Regions from separate parts of the Corynebacterium atrinae genome, predicted to be linked through region 1. Evidence: predicted binding sites of a transcription regulator. Region 1 holds the regulator's gene; the other holds the start of a gene.
The links. The regulator LexA, encoded in region 1, represses DNA repair genes until DNA is damaged. The targets are predictions, from matches to a motif close to CGAACANNTGTTCG.

Region 1 (5,108 bases):
ACAGCGAGTAGCGGTCGATACCTACCCACACGGCGGCGCCACAGGTCTTGTCGACGATGCCCGAGTAGCCGCAGTTCGCGATCTCATGGTGGAAAACGGCGGACCCGTCAGAGACCCCGCCGAATTCACCGCGTTGGCCGCCAAGATTAAGCCCGAGGTGGCTGGCGTAGTCAGACGCTCTATCGTGGGACTCGCCCCCGCATTGGTTGAATATCACACCGTGGCCGAGGAGCTTTCGCAGTGGGATGGCGAGGCCATCGACGATATGAAGGCGCAGTTAGCTTTCCTCCTGCCAAAAAACGCCGTCACAGTCCATGGCATGCAGCACCTTCGACATCTCCCCCGCTACCTCCAAGGCATGCGCATTCGCCTCGAGGAGATGTCACTCGACCCGGGCAAAGACGCCGATCGACAAGATGAGATTGACCAAGCCAAGTCGTACTTGGACATCAAGTTGGCAAAACTCCCCAAAGGACGTGAGAAATCGCGAGAAGTCAAAGAAATCCGCTGGATGATTGAGGAGCTTAGGATTAGCCTCTTCGCCCAACGCCTCGGTACCGCCCGTCCGATTTCCTTGCGCAGGATCGAAAAGGCAGTGGATAAGCTCCGCTAATTTAAAGAACCGATCAGCGATCCACAGCCGAGTCTTCCTCTCGAGCCCTTCGATGCATGAGCCGGATCTCTGATTCAAAGTCTTCAGCAGACTCGAAAGACTTATACACGGACGCAAAGCGCAGGTACGCCACCTCGTCCAAGGCGCGGAGTGGCTCAAGGATTGCGAGGCCGATGGCGTTGGCGTGCACCTGTGAGCTGCCATGGCTACGCACGGTCTCTTCTACTTCTTGAGCAAGCCGCTTCAGCGCGTCATCCGAAACATCCCGACCCTGACAAGCGCGCCGCACACCAAGCACGACCTTGTCACGACTGAACGGCTCCGTCACGCCATTGCGTTTAACTACCAACAGGACGGCTTTCTCGATGGTGGTGAAGCGTCCCTGGCACTCGGTGCACTCCCGTCGACGACGAATCGCGGCGCCGGCATCAATGATGCGAGAGTCAATGACTCGGGAATGATCGTGGTGGCAAAACGGGCAATACACAGTGAACTTCCTCAGCTAGCACAGGGAGCGAGATGATCGCACCAGTCATTGGCCTGGCACAGAGCTCATGGTACCCGCCGCCGATCACGATGTAGCTGGCTCGACTACTGGCCTGCAGCAGCCGGGGAAGAAGAGTAGCTATATCCCGTATCAATCGCCCCCGGGGTGGAGTCAGTGCCACTCTGCGACAAGGCGGCGGTAACCACGCAGACGCCAAACACCGCACCAAGTAGGTAAGTTCCGAAAGCTTGAAGGCTGCGCCGTCCAAGGCTGACAGTCTTCTTGGTTGGACCCGGATTTGTTCGAACGGATTCCAGCTCTTCACCTCGCCGCTCCGTTCGATCCGAAATGCGTAGAGTTCGAACAACTCGCTGCTCTGCCGCCGCCTCACGATAACCGGAAGGCTCCCACACAGCCACCGCAGAAGGCGAGGAAATGCGGACATGCGGAGCGCGGCGACCTGCAGTAGTGCGATTGAGCGAGATGGTCATGATGATATCCTTTCGTCGATGTGCGTCAGAGTATCGAGCGGACCCGACACTCTCGAACAGATATGACGTTCATATGTTCGATGTAGCTGCTATGTTCGATTTATAGCACCCGTTCGAAAAAATGTCCACCCGCCGCAAAATATCTCGAACATTCGTACCAAGTCGTGGTAAACATGTAGGTGATGGATGGCTCGGCAGAATCCACCATTCGAACTAGACACCTCAACCAGCCCGTTTCCCCACAACCACACCCCAACCGCAAAGGACCCAAAATCATGGCACGCAGTGGCTCAACTCCGAAGGTCGACCCGACCGGCAAACCAGACCCCTCCGAACTTTCAGATCGCCAACGCCGGATCCTCGAAGTTATTAGGGATGCGGTGGTTCTCCGTGGCTACCCGCCAAGCATTCGGGAAATCGGTGACGCTGCTGGCCTACAGTCGACCTCCTCCGTCGCCTATCAGCTCAAGCAGCTGGAAAAGAAGGGATTCTTGCGCCGCGACGCCAACAAGCCGCGCGCCGTTGATGTACGAACCCTTCCTTCCACCGACATGAAAAAGAAGCCGGGGCGCCGCTCGGCAGCTGAGGCATCTGGACCCAACTACCCCGATGCCCCTACCGACGCCAGCCCGACAAACTTCATTCCCGTTGTTGGACGCATCGCCGCCGGCTCGCCCATCCTCGCCGAGCAGGATGTGGAGGAGTACTACCCGCTCCCTTCCGACATCGTCGGCGAGGGAGAGCTGTTCATGCTCAAGGTAGTGGGGCATTCCATGAAGGATGCTGGCATTCTCGACGGAGATTGGGTCGTTGTTCGTTCCCAGCCAGTAGCAGAGCAGGGCGAGTTTGTCGCTGCCCTCATTGAGGGTGAAGCCACAGCCAAGGAGTTCCACAAAGACTCCACAGGCGTGTGGTTACTCCCCCACAACGATGACTTCGCTCCAATCCCAGCCGAGCATGCGGAAATCATGGGCAAGATTGTGTCAGTTCTTCGTAAGCTCTAGGGACTGCATCTCTCCCATCGTCAGATGTCTGATGTAACCCCCTCGCAGCGAGCTAGACTATGCAGTCGCATCCCGACGTTACCCCCGAATTCGGGATGCGCCGAGGAAAAAGGGCCGCTCGTTACCGATGTAACAAACATAACTCAACGCGCTGAGCGGTTGTTTCGCGGATTTTCGGCCCAGAATTGCCCGAATGGGACCAAATGTGATGCGCTTTGTTGGGCTTTGCCCCCGATTTTTTGGGAGAATGGCACAAACGGGCATTTACCCGACCGATTGTGTGGGAACGCGAGGAAATTGTGATGTATGCAGAGGAGCGTCGTCGGCAGATAGCCTCTTTGACGGCCGTCGAAGGGCGAGTCAACGTCACTGAGCTAGCTAGTCGGTTTGACGTTACCGCCGAGACCATTCGTCGCGATCTCGCTGTCCTGGACCGGGAGGGGGTTGTTCACCGGGTTCACGGTGGCGCAGTTGCCAGCCAAACATTTCAGACAGCCGAGTTCTCCCTCGACGCTCGATTTCGCTCCGCCCCGACTGCAAAATCAGCAATCTCCCGGGCAGCCCTCGAATTCCTCCCCGAAGCTAATGGGGGACTGTTTTTAGACTCCGGAACCACCATCGGCACCCTGGCAGAGTTGATCGCCGAGCAGCAAGATGCTGGCCAGTGGTCAATCGTGACCAACAGTCTGTCAATAGCGCTGAACTTGGCCAACAAGGGACTGTCGAAGGTGCAGCTTCTGGGTGGCTCCGTTCGTGCGATTACCCAAGCCGTGGTCGGCGACACCGCGCTTCGCACTCTGGCTCTTATGCGGGCGGACGTAGCCTTCATTGGTACTAATGCCCTGACCTTGGATCACGGCTTGTCCACGGCGGATGCCCAAGAGGCAGCGATCAAGTCCGCGATGGTCACCAACGCCCACAAAGTTGTCGTCCTCTGCGATTCAACCAAGCTCGGAAACGACTACCTCGTCAGCTTTGCCAGCATCAGTGATATCGACGTCGTTATCACGGACGCATCGGCGCCGGAGTCCTATGTTTCCGCACTTCGGGAACGCGAAGTGGATGTCATCATCGCCGAGTAAGCGCGGCGTTGAAAACAGAGACAAAGATGTGCCCCTCGAAACCTTTCTGGTTCGAGGGGCACATTCTCTTAATCGTCGATGTTTAGCCCAGGAGGAGCTCACGCACCGCGTCGCGGGCGGCTGCAGCACCGACGGACTCGAGAGCCAGGTCTGCGGCCTTCTTACAAGTCTCCAGATCCACCTTTGCCAACTGGGCGCCGACTCCCGGCAGGGCCGTGGAAGCAGCCGAGAGGGAGTTAACACCAAGTCCGGTGAGGACACATGCCAGCATGGGGTCTGCGGCCGCCTCGCCACAGACGCCGACCGGCGTTTGGGTGTCGTTGCCGACGATGCAGGTATGACGGATCAGCCGCAGCACTGCCGGCTGCCAGGGGTCCGTCAGATATGCCAACTGCGGAGAGAGTCGGTCAGCGGCCATCGTGTACTGGGTGAGGTCGTTGGTACCAATGGACACGAAGTCCAAGTGAGGCATGAGCTTGTCGGCCATGAGGGCGGCTGCCGGAACCTCGATCATCGCACCGGCGACGAGTCCACGCTCCCGGCACAAGCCGGCAAACCACTTGGCTTCACGCGCAGTGGCAACCATCGGTGCCATAACCCACGTCGGAGCGTCATCTCTGCGGTCTTCCGCAGCCTGGGCAATGGCGTCAAGCTGGCGAGTCAACAGCGGCTCATTGTTGTTGGCGATGCGCAGACCACGCACACCAAGCGCCGGGTTTTCCTCAGCGATCATGTTGGCGTAGGCGATGGGCTTATCCGAACCAGCATCCAAGGTTCGGATAACTACCTTGGAGGAGGGGAAGGCTTCGAACACCTTGCGGTAGATCTTGGCCTGATCGTCGACACTGGGCTCTTCGGATGCCGACAGGAAGCTCAGCTCGGTGCGGTAGAGGCCAATACCTTCAGCCTGACCCTCTGCAGCCAGACGCGCTGCGTTGCCGTCCGCGACGTTGGCCAAAAGCTGGACCCGGTAGTCGTCCTTGGTCTTGGCTGGACCACGCCACTGGGCGACGAGGGCAGCCGTCTCACGGGATTCGCGGACCTTTTCCTTCGACAGGACCGGGTCGGCGTTGAGGGTGATGGTTCCCATCGCGCCGTCAATAAGCACCATTTCATCCTGCTCGACGGAGCTGATGGAGGATCCTACGGCGACGATGCAGGGGAGGCTGAGCTGACGGGCGATGATTGCTGTGTGGCTAGTCGGGCCACCAAGCTCGGTTACCAGCGCCACGATGTTGTCGGTGTTCAGCGTGGCAGTGTCCGCGGGAGAGAGGTCATCGGCGAAGAGGACGCCTTCCCCCTCGATCTCCGGCAGGCCCGGTTCCGGCTCGCCGCGGAGTTCCGCGAGGACTCGATCACGAATGTCCTTCAAGTCGGTGGTGCGCTCGGCCATGAGACCGCCTGCAGCCTCGAACATCGACACAAACTTGT
Region 2 (5,108 bases), 890 kb from region 1:
GAAGTCATGCCCTTTGAGGAAGTCTCTGCTTCGCATGCCTATGCCGAAGGAGAGGGCGACCGAACCCTCAAGCACTGGCGGGAAGTCCATGAGCACTATTGGCGAACCTACTCTGAAAGTCCCAGGGGTTTTGAGCCTGGCATGCCCGTGGTGTGTGAGCATTTCCAGGTTCTGCAGGGGGCCTTCTAAGTCTCCTTGCTGTCAAGGGGGCGTCCCCATTCGGAGCAGCTAGGGCGTTCGTGGGGCGGTGGTGGCCCTTCCCGCTCGATCTGCTCTGTCTTCTGGGCTTGGGACTCCGAGCGGATCCTCGCCCTGCGCTTGGCTATCCGTTGGGACACCGTTTGCAGCCACCGCCGCTCACTAGCAGCTAACGGCCCGTCTCCTTCGGATTCTGCCCAGGACCCGTCATCAAACAAGAAGTACTTCCGCCTCGTCAGCGGGTCCATCACGTAGGTCACCCGACGATCAGTCTTGACCGCATGGTGCTTGACACACAATGGGGCGAGGTTGGCTGCTGTGGTGGGCCCGCCATCGGCGTGATTGATCCGGTGATCCATCTGTGCTCGATGAGCAGGGGCATCACACCCACCGACTGCACACGTCCCATCAAGGCCGATGACGAGGGAGCGGATATTCGCGGGGGTGGCATACGCCGACGAGACTTTCTGAGCAATCGCATCGAGATCAATCTCCACATCAACTCGGTTGAGGAGATTTTCGGTCTGCTTTGCGGTGAGGTACCCGACCCCGGAGACCCATGCTGGGGCGTTCGGGATATCGGATGCTCGGTAGATGTTGAGGGTGACATTCGTTGACCCCTCACCCCTCATCAAGGCCACGAAGGCGTCTGCCTGACTGATCCCATGGGCGATGGCGTGCTTGCGGATACGGAGGTCGATTTCTTGGGCGACGACCCCATCAAGATCAGCGTGGAGGAGTCCTCGGCCGTCGTCGAAGGAGATGGAGACACTATCAACCGGTTGTGGTGCGGGATCCTCGGAGGAGATCGACTCATCGAGCATGGTGATGATCGCATTCAGTCGGTTTTTGATCTTGCCTGGGGTGGGCAGGATCTGATTCGTCCGAGTAGGCGTGAGGAATTCGGCTAGTTCGGTGTCGATGAGGTCGAGGTGTTCGGTGATGGTGGTGTCTGCTTTACACAACACACCGTCAATCGTCTTCAAGCGGACAAGGTCGAGGTGGAAGTACTCCTCCTGAATCTCCTTCAACTTCGGCAGCTCGTTAAGCCGTTGGTGGGCGCTGATCGCGGACATGAGGTAGTGATCCCCACGACCTAGGGAGCGCCGTAGCTTAGCGAGGACGATGTCAATGTCCTCATCACCATTGGGGAGGACTGATTGCCAGAGTTTGTGGTCTTCTTGGCGTATCTGTGTTCCCCGCCGGGCTACTGGGTCATGAGGTGAGCTGACCGCGAAGTAGTGCTGGGGGCCGGCGGCTGCCTCTTTCAGGTGCGCCTCCACCATGGAAAAGCCAATCTCAAGCGTGAGTGGTAGCGCTTTGCCTGGGTAGAAAATGTCACTGCTCATGTTCGTTCACCCCCTTGCCCCTTCGATTAGGTGTTCTAACTCCAATAGTAGAACACAGAATCGAAGTACGCAAGGGGTAGGGCAATGTTTTTGTCCAGGTGGCGCATGTTCAGTGCTGGCAGACTGGCCGCGTTGGCGCTAGTCAGAGGGCTGTGGTGTGTGCAGCTGCGCACAGCACCCCTCTGGGGGCTAGGACTTTGTTTTAGTTCGCTTGTTCGTTAGGCCGCGCCATCCGATGAGTAGGAGGCCGGACATGATGGAGGCGACGATGATGAAGGACCAGTGGGGTGTTTCCCCGTGTCGTAGTGCCCAGATGCCTAGTCCGGTGATGGCGGTGGAGAGCCAGATGATGAGGCCGCCGGGAGCGATGGGGAGTGTGGGCTTTTTCGTTGCGTAGCAGATCGCGTGTCCGGTGATCCCGCCGAGGAGGAATGGCCAGAAGGTCCCCAGGACGTTGAGTGTGGTGAAGGGGGCGTCTGGGGTGTTGTGGGCCAGGCGGGCGAGGATGGCGATGGCATCCGCGAGGATGATGCGAGAGGGGGACACGGGGTTCTCCGGTTTCACGGTTGAGTCCAAGTTGTCCAGCTACCCGACCGGCTGCACCTTGCGCGGTGGTCGGGTTGGATTGGGAGTGGATGACGAGTTCGATGGCGCGTGCTTTGAGCTCGTCGGGGCACCTCTTAGGTTTTGGTGGATTCGGTGGGGATGTGCAGGTTTGCATTCTCCATTTGGCACGGGACATGACAAGGTCCTGTGCTTCCAACTCCTAGCGCGCGCACGCGCCACTCTCATGCGAGGCTGAGGAAAAGCTTCTCGAGCTCGTCCTGACTAGCGCTGTCTTGCCCATCGGGATGTGCAAGGCATTCTTTCAATGCGCTCGAAATAACGAGGAAGCCCGCGCGATCAAGTGCTTTGGATACAGCTGAAAGCTGTTGCACGACGTCTCGGCAGTGCGCATCTGTTTCCACCGCGGTGATGACTGCGGCGAGTTGTCCGTGGGCGCGGCGTAGGCGATTTACCACCTTGCGTTTAGCTTCCGGGTCGTATGTGGTCTGGGCTTCGTCAATCTTCTCGGTCATTGCTAGCTTCCGCTTTCAGTTTATGGAGGCAGGGGTCTTGACAGGAAGCATACCCCCATGGGTATAGTCTGGATACTAGAAGATACCCCCCGGGGTATGGATAGATGTAGAGACCAAGAGGAGTACAACATGTGCCGAGCAGTGAAGTGTCGCACCTGTGGGAAGACGACCTGGGCGGGCTGTGGGCAGCACGTGGAAACGGTGAAGAAGAGCGTGCCGGCCTCAGACTGGTGCAACGGCAAGCACTCACAGGCGCAGATCGACGCGGCGAAAGCTGGACGAGGAGGATTCTTTACCCGGTTCTTCGGCGGCTAAATCACGAAATCCGACTCGCCGACTTCGACGGGCAACTCACACACTGACCCCAGCTAGGCCATGACCATCCCCACAAATCACTAGAAAGGCCTCCATCATGTGCGCAAGAATCACCTGCTCTACCTGCGGTAAACCCACTTGGGCTGGCTGCGGACAACACATCGAGGATGCCCTCCACGGGGTTCCTGAAGCTGATCGCTGCACCTGCCCTTAACGATCTGCACTCGCTTAAGACACGAAAGGAACCAATCATGTTGCTGGAGCGTATCTATGACGAGGATCTCGCGCAGGCGAGCTACTTCATCGGCTGTCAGGCTAAGGGAGAAGCGATCGTTATCGACCCGCGTAGGGATCTCGACGACTACCTCAGCCTTGCGGAGAAGCATGGAATGAGAATCGTCGCGGCCACCGAAACCCACATTCACGCCGACTACCTTTCCGGTACCAGGGAACTAGCGGCGAAGACTGGGGCGCAGATGTACCTCTCTGATGAGGGGGGTCCCGACTGGACGTACGGTCCTGACATGGATGAAGCAGTGCGGATGAAGCACGGGCACCGCATTGAGCTCGGCAACATCACGATCGAAGCAGTTCACACACCCGGGCACACCCCAGAACACTTGTCCTTTCTGGTCACTGACGGCGCCCAGTCAAGCGAGCCTGGATTCATGCTCACCGGCGACTTCGTGTTTGTCGGAGATCTCGGTCGCCCTGATCTTCTCGACGAGGCGGCAGGATTTGTCGACACGCGTTTCCAAGGCGCGAAGGACCTCTTTGCCAGTCTCCGCGATCGCTTTCTGACGCTCCCTGACTATGTGCAGGTGCTACCAGCACATGGTTCTGGAAGTGCTTGTGGCAAGGCATTAGGTGCAATCCCGGCGTCGACCGTCGGCTATGAGCGCAATTTCTCATGGTGGAGCCGGTATCTCGAGAGCAATGACGAGCAAGGATTCGTTGATGAACTGCTCAGTGGACAGCCTGACGCGCACGCCTACTTCGGGCGCATGAAAATGGAAAACAAGATCGGTCCTGCAGTCATGGGGGAGGTGCCGGCGCTCGTCGAGTACACGGCGGAACAATTGACGGCAGAGCTCACTGCTGACGAGGTCATCTTTGTTGATACCCGCAACAACGTTGAGGTGCATGGCGGCACGGTGGCCCGTTCGTTGAACATCCCTGGCATAGATAAAGCTGCCAGCTATGGCGCATGGGTTTACGACCCACTGATCGAGCAGCGCCCACTAGTGCTTTTCGCCGCCGACCGGACCGAAGCAGAAGCGATGCGCGATCACCTCTTCCGCGTCGGTATCGACAGCGCACACGGATTCTTAACCACGCTAGATGGACTCGAATTGGTGAAGCCTCAACTGGTGCAGCCTGACGAGCTTGACAGCTTCGATCGGGTCTTGCTGCTTGATGTACGCAACCGGACTGAATTCTCGGAGGGGCATGTGCCGGGGGCTCGACAAATCTCCGGCGGGCGGGTGCTGTGGAAACTGGACTTGCTACCCGCCAAGGATGCGGGCACGATCGTCACTTACTGCCAAAGCGGTGTCCGCAATAGCGTAGCCGCGAGTGCGCTGCGCCGTGCAGGCTATGACATTGCGGAACTTGACGGCAGCTACGCGCGCTGGGCTGAGATGGGTAACCCGACTGAAGTCGGCGACTCTGTGTCCGTGTAACTGATGCCGCCTTCTATTTGTTCAGGAGTCCGAACATGGAACTGACACTCGTCATCGCGCTGGTTCTTGCGGTGCTCGTCGGAATTTCGCTCGGGCTCCTGGGCGGAGGCGGTTCAATCCTCGCTACACCCATCCTCACCTATGTCCTCGGGATGGAGCCACGACTTGCTATCGCATCGTCGATGTTCATCGTCGGTGTTACCAGTGCCGTCGGCCTGATTGCCCATGCGCGTGCTGGCCGTGTGCGCTGGAAAACTGGATTTGTCTTCGGGGTGGCGGGCATGGCTGGCGCGTTCGCAGGCGGATTGCTTGGCGACGCAATCCCAGGTCCGGTACTGATGATCATGTTCGCAACGATGATGATTGCGACTTCGACAGCGATGATCCGGGGCCGCAAAAAGCGCCCTGACGGCGCTCTCCCAAACAGTGGCGATGCGGCACGGCCGATCGCTCGCATACTGCTAACTGGACTGTTCGTTGGCCTA

Region 2: the regulator LexA is predicted to act here: its motif matches at 1,571-1,584, upstream of CATRI_RS12000 (HNH endonuclease signature motif containing protein).

Annotation. Positions count from the first base shown of each region.
Region 1 covers NZ_CP046977.1:1,555,933-1,561,040, forward strand. The annotation lists gene hrpA (ATP-dependent RNA helicase HrpA) at 1-613, shown strand, start outside; gene nrdR (transcriptional regulator NrdR) at 627-1,100, opposite strand; gene CATRI_RS07645 (hypothetical protein) at 1,205-1,591, opposite strand; gene lexA (transcriptional repressor LexA) at 1,867-2,595, shown strand; gene sugR (transcriptional regulator SugR) at 2,898-3,677, shown strand; gene ptsP (phosphoenolpyruvate--protein phosphotransferase) at 3,760-5,108, opposite strand, start outside.
Region 2 covers NZ_CP046977.1:2,444,978-2,450,085, reverse strand. The annotation lists gene CATRI_RS12005 (ASCH domain-containing protein) at 1-189, shown strand, start outside; gene CATRI_RS12000 (HNH endonuclease signature motif containing protein) at 186-1,547, opposite strand; gene CATRI_RS11995 (DUF3054 domain-containing protein) at 1,737-2,093, opposite strand; gene CATRI_RS11990 (metal-sensitive transcriptional regulator) at 2,336-2,626, opposite strand; gene CATRI_RS11985 (DUF8730 family Cys-rich protein) at 2,756-2,941, shown strand; gene CATRI_RS13670 (DUF8730 family Cys-rich protein) at 3,039-3,155, shown strand; gene CATRI_RS11980 (MBL fold metallo-hydrolase) at 3,193-4,623, shown strand; gene CATRI_RS11975 (sulfite exporter TauE/SafE family protein) at 4,659-5,108, shown strand, end outside.